3 regions of the Mycetohabitans sp. B46 genome follow, and region 2 is predicted to be linked to each of the others. Evidence: predicted binding sites of a transcription regulator. Region 2 holds the regulator's gene; each other region holds the start of a gene.

The links. Region 2 encodes LexA, which represses DNA repair genes until DNA is damaged. Its sites were predicted from a motif close to ACTGTATNNNNATACAGT; they were not measured.
Positions count from the first base shown of each region.
Region 1: IHE30_RS14740 (VRR-NUC domain-containing protein) is a predicted target of LexA. The motif match lies at 2,079-2,096, and genes of this name have one in related genera.
Region 3: IHE30_RS06615 (putative DNA modification/repair radical SAM protein) is a predicted target of LexA. The motif match lies at 2,828-2,845, and genes of this name have one in related genera.

Region 1 covers NZ_JADBGL010000019.1:7,981-13,873, reverse strand. Annotated here, with positions in the region: gene IHE30_RS14745 (ATP-dependent DNA helicase) at 1-46, opposite strand, end outside; gene IHE30_RS14740 (VRR-NUC domain-containing protein) at 46-2,070, opposite strand; gene clpB (ATP-dependent chaperone ClpB) at 2,559-5,153, opposite strand; gene IHE30_RS14730 (RrF2 family transcriptional regulator) at 5,206-5,661, opposite strand.
Region 2 covers NZ_JADBGL010000014.1:33,313-39,205, forward strand. Annotated here, with positions in the region: partial or broken gene IHE30_RS13540 (universal stress protein) at 66-493, shown strand; gene IHE30_RS13545 (DUF2939 domain-containing protein) at 522-1,184, opposite strand; gene IHE30_RS13550 (hypothetical protein) at 1,209-1,625, opposite strand; gene lexA (transcriptional repressor LexA) at 1,646-2,293, opposite strand; gene IHE30_RS13560 (sulfate ABC transporter substrate-binding protein) at 2,535-3,560, shown strand; gene cysT (sulfate ABC transporter permease subunit CysT) at 3,672-4,568, shown strand; gene cysW (sulfate ABC transporter permease subunit CysW) at 4,565-5,470, shown strand; gene IHE30_RS13575 (sulfate/molybdate ABC transporter ATP-binding protein) at 5,491-5,893, shown strand, end outside.
Region 3 covers NZ_JADBGL010000004.1:234,151-240,043, forward strand. Annotated here, with positions in the region: gene IHE30_RS06590 (TetR/AcrR family transcriptional regulator) at 1-144, opposite strand, end outside; gene IHE30_RS06595 (alpha/beta fold hydrolase) at 222-1,187, shown strand; partial or broken gene IHE30_RS06600 (DUF1289 domain-containing protein) at 1,304-1,542, shown strand; gene IHE30_RS06605 (DUF1289 domain-containing protein) at 1,770-1,973, shown strand; gene IHE30_RS06610 (DUF2945 domain-containing protein) at 2,539-2,748, shown strand; gene IHE30_RS06615 (putative DNA modification/repair radical SAM protein) at 2,858-4,069, shown strand; gene IHE30_RS06620 (UdgX family uracil-DNA binding protein) at 4,066-5,568, shown strand; gene IHE30_RS06625 (antitoxin MazE family protein) at 5,848-5,893, shown strand, end outside.

The DNA of each region.
Region 1 (5,893 bases), on a different contig from region 2:
TCGCCGTGAATTCGCACAATGCGCGCACGGCAATCACATAGCGCATCACACCGTCCACTGCGCTGGCGCGCTGACGCCGTCCGAGATCACATTGTCGAGTGTGGCGGGCGCCGCCGGCATGCTATCCCTGTCGTCGAGCCACCGCACGTGCGCGACGCTGACCGGCAGCCCCTTTTCGTGTGCGTAGGCGAGCCAGCGCAACTGATTATCCTGCAACCGGTCGCCGGGCCCTTTCACCTCGATTAGTTCATATGAACGCACGGCCGGCACGAATCGGACCAAATCCGGAAATCCAGAACGGTTCTGCGAGACGTCCCACAGCAACCGCTCGAACCATAGCTTCAGGTGGGCGGCCGGCATGCAGTCCAGCGCGAGCGTCAACAATGCGGGGTCAAATACGCCCCAGGCCACGAACGGCGATTGGATTCCAGCCTTCGCGACAAAATTATCCTCGATCGTGCGTCGATAGCGACCATCGTCGAGCTGTTGCAGGCAGGCATCGAACAGCGCCTGACGACGCGCGACGAACGTCGGCGCGTCCAGGTCCGCTGGCCCGCGCTGAAACGGATGAAAGAACGCGCCGGGTATCGGTGCGAATATTACCTGCCAGCACAACAGGCCAAACAAGGTGTTGATCAATGCATTTTCAACATAGAACACCGGCGCCTCTGGGCGATGCAGGTGAGCGCACAATACGTGCTCGACCCGCCTCGGCGCGGCGGGCAGGGGCAAGAGCCAGTCGCTGCGCGAGATCGGCGTTGCCGATGTCTGTGTCTGTGTCTGTGTCTGTGTCTGTGTCTGTGTCTGTGTCTGTGTCTGTGTCTGTGTCTGTGTCTGTGTCTGTGTCTGGGTCTGGGTCTGGGTCTGGGTCTGGGTCTGGGTCTGGGTCTGGGTCTGGGTCTGGGTCTGGGTCTGGGTCTGGGTCTGGGTCGATGCCGATGCCGATGCCGATGCCGATGCCGATGCCGATGCCGATAAATTAGATTGTGGTGAAGGTACGCGATGCCGGCCGGATGGCTGCTCGCCACATGCCGCTTGCATCGGCAGCGGCGAGTGCTGTCGTGCGGCGCGCGGCACGCGCTGTAGCCGCGCAAGGGTACGCGCGGCACGCTGTGCCTCGACCTCGCTGACCGGCGTCCGTACGACTTGCGCAGCAAGCATCAACGCGTCGCCGCGGCGGCCGAGCGCCTCGAGCACGCGCACTCGCCGATAGCGGGCTTCCGGATATGTGCTCACCTCGTACGCATGCAGCGCGCGCGGCCAATCGCGTCGCCGTTCGCAGTGCTGGCCGATCCGAAACAATACTTTGGCGCGACGCATACCGAGCCAAGGATTCTCAGTCGGACATGCGCACGCCTGCGACAGCAATGCATCCAGCGTCGCGTCGTCAGGCGCCGCGTCCAATGCCTGACGACACGCATGCAACGAGAAGTAGGCATCGACATCTTCACGCCGTTGAAATGCACGGGACGACCCGTCCAAGCGCACGGCTTCGTAGCGGAAAACACCCAGGTCAGCCAGCACGAACTCCGACCAGTCCTGCCACAGGTTCCCGAAGAACATTAATCGAAGCCGTTCACACAGAGGCCCCAGCAGGAAGCGGACAACCTTTGCTGGCCCGTTCGGGCACCAGGCCGAATACGCCTGTTGTACACCGGGATACGCGGTGCGCAGTGCGTCAAGCAGCGCCGCCTTCGTGCCGCGCGCCGCCTTCGCCGTCTCGAAGCGGTGCTCGAGTTGGGCCTTGGTCGCCACAGTGAATAGTTCGTCAACCGACATCGGTGGATCAAGTTCGACCCAGCCTCGCGCGATCAATGGCCCGCATGCGGCAAGCGGCTCGCCGATCTCGGCATAACGCAGCTTGTCCGTGCGAAACAACGGTCCTTTGCGCATCAGCATCCGGACCAGCAGCGCGCGCGACGCGTGCGGCAACGGCTCGAACGCGTCGATAAAGGCTCGTTCTTGCTCGTCAAGCAGGTCATCGCATCGATCGCTCAACCACGCAATAGCGCGACGAAAGTTTGCGACATAGTAGAGCGGGTCCACGCCGCCGGCGGGAATCGCGTCCATCATCCAATCCTGTATAAATATACAGTACGAGATGATACCAGCGTCGGCCGCATCGGGTCACCCGCCATCACAGCAGTGTTCGTTAGCCGCCGATGATCAACCTCAGCCGCAAGGTAGCCGAACAGCGCGGCCGACAGCGCGCTGCGTCGTCGCCTCCTCGGAGACGACCAGTTTATCCTTATGGGGCGACTAGTTTGAGACTGACGAACGCGTGGTCATGCGGAAATAAATCGGACCGCTTGCACAGCGGCACAGCGGTGGGCGCAGCGTCATTGCGCCTGTCAGGCAACGGAGGATTGACGTGCGGTGCGCTGGGCAGCCGCTCGGAATGAGCGATTGTCGCCGTTTTGAGTGTGGGACGGATCGGGACTTTTCTGCATGCTGCACAGCGCCGGCACCATCGAGCTTGAAAACCCGGCCAGGGCTGGGCGTTGGCGCCGGGCAACAGCGCCAGCGCTGCCGTTGCGCTCTCGCGCATCGGCGCCCTGTCAGTGCACGACCCGTTCGAACACGAACTTGCCGTCCTCGAAGTCGACCGGGATCAGATCCTTCGGACCGAACCGGCCACCGAGGATCAGCTTGGCAATCGGATTCTCAATCTCCTGCTGGATCGTGCGCTTGAGCGGCCGCGCGCCAAACAGCGGATCGTAGCCGACCTTGCCGATGTGCTCGAGTGCCGCATCCGACACGTCCAGTTGCATGTCCATCTTCGCCAGGCGCTCGGTGAGCCGTTGCAGCTGGATCTTCGCGATCGAGCGAATATGGCTACGATCCAAGCCGTGGAAGACGACAACCTCGTCGATCCGATTCAGGAACTCGGGGCGGAAGTGCTGCTTGACCTCTTCCCAGACCGCATCGCGCACCGCCGCATGAGGCTCGCCGACCATCGACTGGATCTGCTGCGAGCCGAGATTCGACGTCATCACAATCACGGTGTTCTTGAAATCCACCGTACGGCCCTGGCCATCGGTCATGCGGCCGTCGTCGAGCACCTGCAGCAGCACGTTGAACACGTCCGAGTGCGCCTTCTCGATCTCATCGAGCAGGATCACACTGTACGGCTTGCGCCGCACGGCCTCGGTCAAGTAGCCGCCTTCCTCGTAGCCAACATAACCGGGTGGCGCACCGATCAGCCGCGCGACGCTGTGCTTTTCCATAAACTCGCTCATGTCGATGCGGATCAAGTGATCTTCGGCATCGAACAGGAATGCCGCCAGCGCCTTGCACAACTCGGTCTTGCCGACCCCCGTCGGGCCGAGGAACAGGAACGAGCCATAAGGCCGGTTCGGGTCGGCCAAACCCGCCCGCGAACGGCGAATCGCGTCAGCCACCGCACTGATCGCCTCATCCTGGCCGACCACGCGTTCATGCAGCTTCGCCTCGATCTGCAGCAACTTCTCGCGCTCGCCTTGCATCATCCGCGCGACCGGGATGCCGGTGGCGCGCGATACGACCTCGGCAATCTCCTCGGCGCCCACCTGCGTGCGCAGCAACCGCGGCTTGTCGCTCTTGGGCGTCCCGGCCTCGGCCTGCGTGACGGTCTTCAGTTGCGCCTCCAGCTGCGGCAACGTGCCGTACTGCAACTCGGCAACCTTGTCCAGCTTGCCCTCGCGCTGCAGCCGCACGATTTCCGCGCGAGTCTTGTCGATCTCTTCCTTCAAGTGCGCACCGCCCTGCACGGCGGATTTCTCCGCCGTCCAAATCTCCTCGAGATCCGCGTATTCGCGCTCGAGCCGTGCGATCTCGTCCTCGATCAACCCTAGCCGCTTCTGCGATGCCTCGTCGGTTTCCTTCTTCACCGCCTCGCGCTCGATTTTCAACTGAATCAGCCGACGGTCGAGCCGGTCCATCGCCTCGGGCTTCGAGTCAATCTCCATCTTGATCTTGGACGCCGCCTCGTCGATCAAATCAATCGCCTTGTCCGGCAGGAAACGGTCGGTGATATAGCGGTGCGACAGCTCGGCAGCCGCGACGATGGCCGGATCCGTGATCTCGACCTTGTGATGCAGCTCGTACTTTTCCTGCAACCCACGCAGAATCGCAATGGTCGCCTCGACCGACGGCTCATCAACCAGCACTTTCTGGAAGCGCCGCTCAAGCGCCGCGTCTTTTTCGATATATCGGCGGTATTCATCCAGCGTCGTCGCGCCGATGCAATGCAACTCACCGCGCGCGAGCGCTGGCTTGAGCATGTTGCCCGCGTCGATCGCGCCTTCCGCCTTGCCTGCGCCGACCATCGTGTGAATCTCGTCGATGAACACGATCGTGCGGCCCTCGTCCTTTGCAATATCGCTGAGCACCGCCTTAAGCCGCTCTTCGAATTCACCGCGATACTTGGCGCCGGCCAACAGCGCGGCCATGTCCAGCGACAGCACCCGTTTGTCTTTCAATGTCTCGGGCACCTCGCCATTGACGATGCGCTGCGCGAGACCTTCGACGATCGCGGTCTTGCCTACGCCCGGCTCGCCGATCAACACCGGGTTGTTCTTCGTGCGGCGCTGCAAGATCTGGATCGCGCGGCGGATCTCGTCGTCGCGGCCGATCACCGGGTCAAGCTTGCTGGCGCGCGCGCGCTCGGTCAGATCCACCGTGTATTTCTTCAGCGCTTCACGCTGGCTCTCGGCATCCTGGCTGTTGACCTGCGCATTGCCGCGCACCGCCGCGACGGCAGCTTCCAATGCCTTGCGGGTCAAGCCATGCTCGCGCGCGAGCCGGCCAGCGTCGCCCTTGTCATCGGCAAGCGCGAGCAGGAACATCTCGCTGGCAATATACGCGTCGCTGTACTTCTGTGCTTCCTTATCCGCCTGGTTCAACAAGCCGCTCAACTCGCGGCTCACTTGCACATTGCCATCGGTGCCCTGCACCTGCGGCAACCTTTCCAACGCCGCACCAAGCGCGGCCTGCAACGCCTGCACATGCACACCGGCGCGCGACAACAGCGAGCGGGCCGCGCCATCGGGCTGCGCGAGCAGCGCCGCGAGCACGTGCAGCGGCTCGATATATTGGTTGTCTCGCCCAACAGCAAGGCTTTGTGCGTCCGCGAGTGCTTCCTGGAACTTCGTGGTCAGTTTGTCGATCCTCATCGAGACCTCCAATCCTTGGTTGCCCCATATCTGGAGGTCCGAATGGCGCTTTTCAAGCGTCCGGGGTCAATGGGATCAAGCCTAGCGCGTATGCGAGCGGCGCGCTCGGCTGGCTCAACTCAGCCACCGTGTGCTTGTCAAGCTCGGCTAGGAACGCCTGGTGCGCCGCGACCATCACAACCTTGAGTTGACAGTACGGCTCAATGACGCACGCATGGCGGTCGTTGGCCCCCAGGCAGGCGACCAGCGCAAAATCGTTCTCGGTGGCACGCACGATCTGGCCGACGGTTAGCGTCCGGGCGTGCGGCGCCAGACGCAAGCCGCCGTTGCGCCCGCGCACCGTGTCGATCCAGCCTCGCTCGCCGAGCAGCTGCACAACCTTCATCAAATGGCCCTTCGACACTTGGTACGCATCGGATATCTGCTGAATCGTGGACAGTCCGTCGTCGTGCACCGCCAGATACAGGATCACGCGCAACGCATAGTCGGTGAAATCAGTCAATCGCATAACGGGTATCCCGGCTTACGCGCCATGGTGCAGAATAAGGGCTGGCGCAGCACCCTACCGCCGTGCCCCGTGCCGCCTCGGGTATCTTACTGCCACGAGCACGAGTTTGCGCGCCGAGCCATGCGGTGCCGGCCGCGTTGCGCTGCTGATCCGCTGATCCGCTGATCCGCTGATCCGCTGATCCGCTGATCCGCTGATCCGCAGCGCCGCATGCCGCGCCGCTGCGCTGCCG
Region 2 (5,893 bases):
CAATTCCTGGATTCGCGTTTTCCCGCATTTTTGTGGATTCCGGCGGTCGAAAATGCACTTTCAGCGCGCAGACGCATGTACTGGCCGTCGTGAACATGCGCTCGAGCATTGGGCAAAGTGCGGGCCTGATGACCGACGTGGCGTGTGGGCAAGTTTTAGCAGGCGGCGCGAAACATCCTGCAGGAAGGGGGGGATTGGCTCAAAGAACGGAGCCTGAGCGTGCATGGCCATTTCGCGTTGGGCAAGCCGATCGACGAAATGGCTCAGTGCGCGTCGCATGTGCAGACGGACCGCGTCGTGGTCACCCATCGTGTGCGCACCGGCTTTGGCCCGCTGGTGGAGGGGCCCAAAGAATATGCAGTTGCTGGACCGCGCTCGCTGCAACATTCTGGTTGCTGTCTCGAGCGCGGGCAAAGCGGATGGCGCCGAGTTATCCACCGCCGCAGCTACGGAAAGGGCCCGACTCATCGCGCTACGGGGTGGGCTTGTATAGGGCCTGCCGCGTGTCACAATGGCCCGCATCATGAACCATTGAATTTGACCCCGACAAGTTGCCAGCCGAAGACGCCGGTGCGGTGAAAAATCGCCGCATACGGCGGCTCCTTCGGACCAGCGCGGTATCGGACCACGAACTCGTTGATGCCGCGATAGCCGGCGCTCACTTGAGCGCCGCCGCTTACGGATGTGCCGGCCGGGGGCTGCTGGCCGCTTGGTGCACTGGAACCGGCGGAGCCCGAGGTAGCCGACACGGCTGTGCCGCGTGTCGCACCGGCTTGCGGAGCCCGCACCGGGCCCGGCGGTGCCGTGTCGCTCGCCACATCGCGTGGAGGCATGCCGGCCAGTAACGCGGCTACGCCGTCTGGCGTCGCATAAACTTCGACAATGGGCGCAATCAATGCGGAACCGACCATCGTGCCGACACTGGCGACTGCCTGCGCCAGCGGCGAATCATCGATATGCGCGCTGACCGCGCGCCTGATTCGTGCATTGAGTTCCTGTTTCAGGCTGGCGCGCAATGCAGGGTAGTCAACGTATCGATTGACCGTCTCGGCGTCGCGCGCATCGGCTGCCTGCTCCAGGCGGTGCAGGACGATATAAGGCGACGCGTAGCTGAGCATGCCTGCCACCACGCTAGCCAGCGCCACCCCTGCGGCGACAAGACGCTTGAATGAGGTCGATGTCATATGCGCAGTTGTAGCGCGAGTAAATTAATCCAGCAAACCGTGGGCAACCCCAATCTCCTCTGCCGCGATATACCGGTCGATCATGCTGCAAACCGCATCGATATGGCCCACTAGCACCACGCGCGACGCACTGCGATAGACGCGCACCGGATCGTCCTCCCGCCATGGGCGGCGACGGGCCGGTTCACTCTGAGGTACGCTGTGGCGCAGCGGCACGCGTGCGAAAGCTGGTAGGCAGGATGGCAATTCCATGTACTCCCGCACGACGTGTGCCACGCCATCGTGCGTGGGTGCGGTCGGGCGCTGTGCCAGCGTCGCGCCGCCCATCAGCAGACCGAACGAAGTGGCGGGGTGAGACGATGCACCGCATGGCACGAGGCTTCGCAGATGACGCAGGCGCCCGAACGCGCGTAACGGAAACAGGCGGGCAAGTCGTTTCATCGGTTTCTCCATATCGGTATTTAGTACGCATTAGGACGGATCAAGCCGACCGCGATGCCTTCCAGTTCAAAATCTTCTTGTCCCGGGCTCACGATGATGTTCTCGTAATCCGGATTTTCCGCGATCAATTCGATGCCATTTACCAGCCGATGGAAGCGCTTGACCGTCACGTCGTCGCCCAGCCGCGCCACCACAATCTGGCCTTCTTGCACGTCGTGCTGTTTCTGTACGGCCAGCAGGTCTCCGTCGAAGATGCCCGCGTCGCGCATCGACATCCCGCGCACTTTCAGAAGATAGTCGGGCCGGCTTGCAAACAGCGCTGGATCGCATGCGTAATGCTGCGCGATATGCTCCTGAGCCAGGATGGGACTGCCGGCCGCGACACGACCGACCAGCGGCAGCGACAACTGCATGACCGCTGGATGTGGCAGCGTGTACGGGTGCGGTTCGTCTTCCGTTGACAGCAACCGGATCCCGCGTGATGCTCCCGCCGCCAGTTCGATCACCCCTTTGCGCGCCAGCGCGCGCAAGTGCTCTTCGGCCGAGTTGGCCGAGCTGAAGCCGAGTTCTGCAGCGATCTCGGCGCGCGTCGGCGGAAAGCCGGTGCGCTCAATCGCGCGGCGGATCAAGTCGTAGACCTGCTGCTGACGGGTGGTGAGTTTAGTCATGAGGTTACTGTATGGATGAACAGGTCCCTGTATTTTTATACAGTATTCACAGTATTTCAAGTGCTACTTGAACGCGCTGTCCGTTTTGAACGCACTGTCCGTTCGCTCGTGGCATAAGTTGTTGGCGCGTCGTCCGGTGTCTTACGACTTTTGAATATAAAAGCATAAGGAACGATTATTTTTGATAATGAAATGCGTTCGTTAGACTTGGCCGGTCCTCACGACATCCACGGGCATCCAAATGAGCGAACAGGTAACGGGGCGGGCGCGGCAGCGCGCCAGTGCATCAGTGTGGCGGCGACTGGCCGCGGCATGGGTGCTGACGGGCGGCCTCGTGGCCAGTGGCGCGGCCGTCGCGGATAGGACGCTACTCAATGTGTCGTACGACCCGACGCGGGAGTTGTACCAGGACATGAATCAGGCGTTCGCAAAGGAATGGAAGGCCAAGACCGGCGAGACCGTATCGTTCAGGCAGTCGCACGGCGGCTCGGGCGCGCAGGCGCGCTCGGTCATCGATGGCTTGCAGGCGGACGTCGTCACGTTGGCGCTGGCCTACGATATCGACGCGATCGCCAAGCAGGGGTGGATTGACGCGGATTGGCAAAAACGCTTGCCGGACCTCGTGTTCGTTGTGCGCAAGGGCAATCCGAAACGGATCAAGGACTGGGACGATCTAGTCAAGCCGGGTGTGTCCATCGTCACGCCGAACCCAAAGACCTCCGGTGGCGCGCGCTGGAACTATCTGGCCGCATGGGCGTACGCGTTGCACCAGCCGGGTGGCAGTGAGCAACAAGCGCGTGAGTTCGTCGCAAAGCTGTACAGGAATGTCGGTGTGCTCGATTCAGGCGCGCGGGGCGCGACTACCAGCTTCGTGCAGCGCGGCATCGGCGACGTGCTGGTCGGCTGGGAAAACGAGGCATTTCTGTCGCTCAAAAAGTTCGGGCCCGACAAATTTGAGATCGTCATGCCATCGGTTAGCATTCTGGCCGAACCGCCGGTCGCGTGGGTCGACAAGGTGGTGGACCGACGCGGCACGCGCAAGCTCGCGCAGGCTTATCTGAACTTCCTGTACACCGAGCAGAGCCAGCAGATCGCGGCGAAGCACTTCTATCGGCCGCGCTCGAACAAGGTGCCCGAAGCGCTGATCCGGCAGTTCCCGAAGCTCAAGTTGTACACGGTCAACGATACATTCGGCGGATGGGCGAAGGCTCAAAAAGTACATTTTGCCGACGGTGGAGTATTCGATTCGATTTATCAGCCACAGTAAGCCGACGATGGCTGCCAGGCGGGGGTCCGCGGCCTGAGAGGGCCGCCGGCGTAAGCTGAGCCCGGATCCCCTGGGTCTGGCGCGAGCGATGCTTGGAGGCGAGTAGCAGGCATGAGTCGTTTTTATTTTCGCCAGCCCAGTGCGTTGCCCGGGTTCGGTGTCACGCTCGGTATCACGGTGGCGTACTTGGGCCTAGTGGTGCTGGTCCCGCTCGCCGCGACTTTCTTGAAGACGACGACATTGACGTGGCCCGAGTTTGCGCGTGCCGTCGCGTCGCCGCGCGTGCTGGCCTCGTACCGGCTCACGTTCTGCGCGTCGCTGGGCGCCGCGCTGCTCAATGCGGTATTCGGCTTTCTCATAGCATGGGTGCTGGCGCGGTATGAGTTTCCGTTCAAGCGGCTCGTCGATGCGGTGATCGATCTGCCGTTTGCTTTGCCCACCGCGGTCGCCGGCATTGCGCTGGCCGCCGTCTATTCGGGTAACGGCTGGGTCGGCTCGCTGCTCGCTGCGCTCGGCATCAAGGTGGCGTTCACGCCGCTCGGGGTGCTGGTCGCGCTGACCTTCATTGGCTTGCCGTTCGTGGTCCGCACCGTTCAGCCGGTGCTGGAGGACTTCGAGCGTGAGCAGGAGGAGGCCGCTGCCTGCCTCGGTGCGACGTGCTGGCTGACCTTTCTCCGCGTGGTCCTGCCGTCGTTGCTGCCCGCGCTGCTGACAGGTTTTGCGCTCGCGTTCGCGCGTGCGCTCGGCGAATATGGCTCGGTGATTTTTATTGCGGGCAATATGCCAATGAAGTCTGAAATCACATCTTTGTTGATCATCACGAAGCTGGAGCAGTACGACTATGCGGGAGCGGCGGCACTGGCCGTCGTGATGCTGCTCGTATCATTCGTGCTGCTGCTGGCGATCAACGCGCTGCAATGGGGGCTGCAGCGGCGCACGTCTAGTACGCACCGCGCGCCGCCACTCGGCCTCGCACCGTCCGTGGTCACGGCTGGAGAGGGGCGATGAGTCAGCAAGCCACTCAATCGGCGGTCGCAATCGGCGCTAGCGTACAGCCAAAGCGGGCACCGCATGTGGACGCGACGACCGAGCCGCGTGCGGTACGGTGGGCGCTGACTGCAATCGCGCTGCTTTTTCTTGGCCTGTTCCCGGTGTTGCCACTGGCCGCGGTGTTCTATCAGGCGTTAGCCAACGGCGTAGGGGCCTATCTAGACGCCTTGATCGACGCGGATGCGCTGTCGGCGATCAAGCTGACAGGGATCACGGCGGTGATCGCTGTGCCGCTGAACGTTGTATTCGGCTTATGCGCGTCATGGGCGATCGCAAAGTTCGAGTTCCGCGGCAAGAGTCTGCTGACCACGCTGATCGACTTGCCATTTTCGGTGTCGCCGGTGATCTCCGGGCTGATCTACGTGCTGATGTTCGGCGCGCAAGGCTGGTTTGGTCCGTGGCTACAAGATCGCAACGTGCAGATCATCTTCGCGGTGCCGGGCATCGTGCTGGCGACGGTGTTTGTCACGTTTCCATTTGTCGCGCGCGAATTGATTCCGCTCATGCAGGCGCAGGGCGCCGACGAGGAGGAAGCGGCCCGCGTGCTGGGCGCCTCCGGCTGGCAGATCTTTCGTCGCGTGACGCTGCCCAACGTCAAGTGGGGCCTATTGTACGGCGTGATCTTGTGCAACGCCCGCGCCATGGGCGAGTTTGGTGCAGTTTCGGTGGTTTCTGGCCACATTCGCGGGCAGACCAACACGATGCCCTTGCACGTGGAAATTCTCTACAACGAATACAACTTCGTCGCCGCGTTCGCGGTCGCGTCGCTACTGGCGTTGCTTGCGCTGGTGACGCTCGCGTTGAAGTTGATCGCGCAGCGCCGGCTCATCCAGACGTCGAGCGAGCCGGCAGCCAGCTAGCCATCCACGCGGAAATGGATATGGGCATCATTGTTCGCAACTTGCAAAAGCACTTTGGCGATTTCACCGCGCTCGACAATGTGTCGCTGGAATTCCCGTCCGGCGAACTGGTCGCGCTACTCGGGCCGTCCGGCTGTGGCAAGACCACGCTGCTGCGCGTGATTGCAGGCTTGGAGCAGGCAGAGGTGGGCCAGGTTGTGCTGCACGGGCAGGACGTGAACGACGTCGGCGCGCGCGAGCGTCAGGTCGGCTTTGTGTTCCAGCACTATGCGCTGTTCCGTCATATGACGGTGTTCGAGAACGCCGCGTTCGGGCTGCGTGTGAAGCCGCGCCGCGAGCGCCCGTCAGAAGCGCAAATCCGGGAAAAGGTCCACGCGCTGCTCAAGCTCGTGCAACTGGATTGGCTCGCGCAACGCTATCCAT
Region 3 (5,893 bases), on a different contig from region 2:
GGCTATTCCGATTTCCTTCGTGAGATCGCTAATCGACACCCCCTCATAGCCGTGCCGCCAAAACAATCGCATTGCGGTGTCGACCGCCTTTTCCCGGTCGAAGCTCCAAGGCCGCCCGCCCCGCGATTTTGAGTCTCGTTTCATAGCGACACTACACAACCCTTGACATGAAAAGTCAAGTGAGTTAAATATCGATCACTAAACAACATGGAGCGATACTCATGAACCACTCAAGACGTACCTTCCTCGCCGGCGCGGCCGGCCTCGCCGCCCTGGCCGCCGAAGTCGCTTATGCGGCACCTCGAAAGACCACTGCATTCGTCGCCAAACCGGGTGTCCATCCGGATATGGCTGGACCTTCGCGCGAGCCGTTCGTTGTGCGTTCCACCGATGGCGTGATGCTGGCGGGCGAGGCCCAGGGCGACAGCCAAGCGCCCGAGATCCTGTTCATTCACGGCCTGCGCCAGAGCCGCCTGAGCTGGGAGAAGCAGTTCGCCGATCCCGCGCTAAGGCACTTTCGCATGGTCAGCTTCGATCTGCGCGGCCATGGTGATTCCGACAAGCCGACTTCGCTCGACGCCTATTCTGAAGCCGATCGATGGGCGGACGACATTGCCGCCGTTATCGCCGGCGCCAAACTTCGCCGACCGGTGCTGGTGGGCTGGTCGCTCGGCGGCTACGTGGCCGGCGCGTATCTGCGCAAATATGGCGGCTCCGCCATTGCCGGCGTCAACCTGGTCGACGCCGTCACCAAGCTGTCGCCGGATCTTCTCACCGCAGAGGCGGATGCATTCACCAGCACCACCACTTCTCACGATTTCGCCGTACGGACCGCGGCCACGGCCGAGTTCCTCGCCGCCTGCTTTCACCGGCCGCCGACCGAAGTGGAGATGCAGCGCATGCTGGTCGTCAACGGCATGGCGGCACGGGCCGTGAACGAGGGCTTTATCAAGACGCAGACGTCCGATCTCGAGCCCGTCTTTCAAGCCTATTCTGGTCCGATCTTGCTGACGCATGGCGTCCATGACCGGCTCGTGCGCATTGCGATGTCGGAGCGAATCAAGTCGATTCACGCAAACAGCCGCCTGTCGCTTTTCTTCGAAAGCGGACATAGCCCCTTTTACGAGGAGCCGGTGCGCTACGGACAAGAACTTGCGGGGTTCGTGACAGCAGCCAACCAGGACTGAGAAGATCGCCGTGAACAATGCCCGGCGGCGTTCGCTTTGCCGGCGTCATCGGCGGCGCGGGGCCACCGCTCATGCTGCTACACGGGTGGGGACTGTGCACAGCAGCGCGGCTGGCGTTGCCGTGCACGGCCCTCACCCGCTGCTGGCGCCTGTATCGCGGTGTATGTTCCACCCTGTTCGACGAAGTCTGCAAAGGCTGCGGCCACGCCGCAGCCGAAGCGTTGAATTGGGTATTCACGACCGACGACGAAGTCGCATGATTTGGGCCGCTTCACACGCAACGGCACGGGCGATGCGCTTCAAGCGACGTGGCGATGGAGCGGTTACGGCTTGCTGCCGTCAAACAGGTTCATGAAGGTTCATGATCTGCTGACGCTGCCAAATTCATATCGGGCCGCTATCAAAGCGGGGCTCGCGTAGGGGCGCGGTGGGCCGTATCGCGCACGCCACATACAAAATCGAACGGGATTGCAGTTGCCGACATCGACGGTCGGCTCGATAGACGGGCCAGGCTCGATGGACGGGCCAATACGGATCGTTTAGCATGGGCGTCTTCGCCTTTTCATTGTCGACGTGTTATCAATGAGTTCCCCCCTTCACTCGCAGCCGGACAGCCCTTGCATCGGCGTATGCTCTACGTTATTTGACGAAGTCTGCAAAGGCTGCGGCCGGACGGCGGCGGAGGTGTCGAACTGGGTGTTCATGACCGACGATGAAAAGCGCGCGGTCTGGGAGCGCATCACGCGCGATGGAACCGCGATGCGTTTCACGCGCGCCGCCGATTGAGCCGCAGGCCGATGCAGTGTTAGCTGCACCGATGAACACGCGCCGCGGGCCCTGGGCAGCCGTCCCGGGAGATGGACCGCATACGCGCTAGCCAAACTGCCCCGAGCAGAGCGCTTCATGCTAGCAGCGTCGTTTTTTGCGCGGCGCGCATGACTGCCTCCTTCTTTCACGACAACAAGGAGAGGCAAGGGATGAGCCAATAAACAAAAGCCATTTCACGCCAACGACACGGGGGCTGCGTGACTTCGTTCGGCGCGCTGTGCGCTGCCCGGTTTCGGGCCAGAGAAAAATGCTCGCCCACGTCAATCAGACGCTCAATCAGGCAAGTGTGAAGCGAAGAAGCATGTCGTCGGCATCGGACGGGCGTTGCGGATCTCGTGCCGGCGTCGGCAGTCACGCCTCGCAAGCGCCGGTGCAAAAGATTGTCGTTAAGAAGGTTGACAGGCCCTCGCCTCGCCCTGGCATTTGATTGATCGAATCAGTTACGCGCCGTGGACGGCACGCTTGTTGCGCGATAACCGGTCGTCGGGGGCCAATCCGGCCGCCGCGCTTCCGGGAGATCAGTATGTCCACTTTATCCAAAGGCGACAAAGTCCAATGGCAAACTTCGCGGGGACGCACGGACGGCGTCGTCACCCGTAAGGTGACAGGTACCGCTAAGGCGGGCCGCCACGTTGCCAAGGCATCTGCGCGCGACCCGCAGTACGAAGTCAAAAGCGCGCGTACCGGCAAAACTGCAATCCACAAAGCGGATGCGCTGAAAAAAGTGAGCTAACCCCCAATGGTTAGCGTGTCGCGTGGCCCCGGCTGGACGGTAACGCCTGGATTGCCATCCATACGCAATGGCGTATAATACTGTATATCCATACAGTATTGTCAGCGCGATGGAATTGCTGAAAAAGCTCGAAATTTTGGCCGATGCGGCCAAATATGATGCCTCATGCGCCAGCAGCGGCGCGCCTGAACGAGATGCACGAGCGCGCGCCGGACTAGGTGCCAGCACGGGCGCCGGAATTTGTCATAGCTATACGCCCGATGGTCGGTGTGTATCGTTGCTGAAGATCTTGCTGACCAATTTTTGCCAGTACGATTGCCAGTATTGTGTCAACCGGCGCTCCAGCAATGTCCCGCGCGCGCGCTTTTTGCCACAGGAAGTCGTCAATCTAACGATGGACTTCTACCGGCGCAATTACATCGACGGCCTATTTCTCAGCTCCGGCGTGATTCGCAGCGCCGACTACACGATGGAGCAGTTGGTCCATGTGGCACGGTCGCTGCGTGAAGAGCACCAATTTCGCGGTTATATCCATTTAAAGACGATCCCGGACGCCGATCCGCGGCTCATCTCAGAGGCTGGCCGATATGCCGACCGGCTTAGCGTGAACATCGAACTGCCAACCGAGCGCGGCCTGCAACGATTAGCGCCCGAGAAAAACGCGTCGACGATCAAGTGCGCGATGGGAACAATCCGCCTGGCTCGAGAACAAGCGCAGAGCGAGAAACATGCGCCACTGAGCGCGCCGGCCGGGCAAAGCACCCAAATGATCGTGGGCGCCGATGATACCAACGACCGCACCATTTTACGCACCGCGCAAACGCTGTACGGTGCGTACCAGTTGAAACGCGTGTATTACTCCGCTTTCAGCCCGATCCCGGACAGCCCGTCCGCGCTCCCTTCGCAAGCTCCGCCGCTTCTGCGCGAGCATCGGCTGTATCAGGCGGATTTTCTGTTGCGCGGTTATGGCTTCCGTGCCGAGGAACTGTTCCAAAACGACGACGACCTGCCGCTGGACATCAACCCCAAGCTGGCCTGGGCGTTAGCGCACCGCGAATCGTTTCCAGTTGACTTGAATCGTGCGCCGTCATGGATGATCGCCCGCGTACCGGGCATCGGCGTACGCAATGCAAAGCGGCTGGTGCAGTTGCGTCGCGTGCGCGCAATCCGCTATCACGATTTGATTCGCCTGCGTTGCGTGATGGATCAGGTCAAATCGTTTATCGTGGTGCAGGACTACCGGCCCGCACGAGTCGATATGCCATCGGAACAGCTGCGGCACGCACTGTCGCGCGCACCCGTACAATTGGCATTGCTATGAATGGCGCGTGCCCGCCCACGCTGATCGTTGACGGCAGCTACGCCAGTTGGCGCGCCCAGGCGTTGCGCGCGCTCGCGCGGGGGTGGCCACCAGAGGCCGTCACATGGGTTGAGCACGGTTCGATAACAAGCGTCAGCGCAGCGCAAATGCCACTGGACTATCCCACTACCGCACCGGCCGGATGCGACGATCGGACGCGAGGATGGGGTACGGACAGCGACAGCGCCGACTTGCGTGTAAGCGTCTCAAGCGCGTTGGCGTCGCTGCTGCAGGACGCCGCGCTGTATCGTTCGCCGCAACGCTGGGCGCTGTTGTACCGAGTCCTGTGGCGATGGTGGCATGGCGATCGGGCGGTGGCGTCAGCGGCAGACGAAGACGGTGCGCGACTGCATGCAATGGTTAAGTCTGTGCGGCGTGCCAAGCACGATATGATCGCGTACGTGCGTTTTCATCGACGTGGCGACGCTGGAATGCCGGAATACCTGGCCTGGTACGAGCCCGACCACGATGTGTTGGCGTACGCCGCAGAACACTTTGCGCGCCGCATGGGTGCGTCGTCCTGGTGGATCGGCACGCCGCAGGGCGCGGCGCTGTGGGATGGCGCGACGCTGCAGTTCTCGGCCGCATCCGGCGATGCGATGGCAATACGGGCCGGTGCCGCTGTCGACGAAGTCGAATCGCTGTGGCTCGCCTATTACAAAAGCACTTTCAATCCGGCGCGGTTGAACGAAACGGCGCTGCACCAGCACATGCCGGTGCGCTTTTGGAAAAGCTTACCCGAGGGACCACTGATACCGGCAATGATCGCTGACGCGCGAAGTGGCGCGCGTCGTATGGCGCAGGCTAGCGCAGTGCGCGCGATGACAGGCAAGCGGGTCGCCGTGGACGCGCGACACGCGGGGCCGTCACGACCGGTCCCGCCTTCGCTCGACGAATGCCGTCGCTGTGAATTGTGGCGCAATGCTACCCAGCCGGTGCCGGGCCACGGCCCGGAAACCGCCCGGATGATGCTGATCGGCGAACAACCAGGCGACTACGAGGACTTGGCCGGCCGCGCGTTCGTGGGCCCCGCGGGTCAAGTACTGGACGAGGCGCTGCGCCGCGCCGGCGTGCCGCGCGACACGGTCTTCCTGACCAATGCGGTCAAGCATTTCAAATGGATTGCACGCGGCAAGCGGCGTTTGCACAAAACGCCAGCGCAACGCGAGATCGACGCTTGCGCCCATTGGCTAGAGCAAGAACTGGCGCGGGTGCGGCCGACCGTCATCGTCACGCTGGGTGCCACGGCGTTAGGGGCAGTCCTGCGCCGCAACGTCAACCTGCAGGACTACCTGCACGCTCCTGTGCGGCTCGGCGATACGTGGCTGGTCGCCACGTGGCATCCGTCCTACGCGCTGCGGGTGGGCGACGCGGCAGCACGGGAAGAAATCGTGACGGCAATGGAGCAGGCCATCGCGTGCGCACGGCAGTTGGCCACGGAGGCTGTCGATGTGCATTGACGCGAAATGCGCGCAAGGCATGTCAGGCGTGGCATGGGCGGGCCTGATTGTGGCTCGCAAGGACTTCTTTGTTCGCCGACTCCGATAGCGGGAGCGAACAGGCTGCCGGGAGGTGTCAAAAATTTGACAAAAGTGCCTAATACGCTCTAAAAAGCCGGGCCGAGCGCGTCGGTGGAGGCGGCCATCCACTGGAGCCAGCGGTACAGCGCTCCAAGCAGGATTGCATGAGACGGACAATAGCCCTAGAAAGTTACATGTAATTCAGAGGGGGGGAGCGATATGGCACATGTAAATTTACGCGTTCAAAAACACCGTGACGCACTGC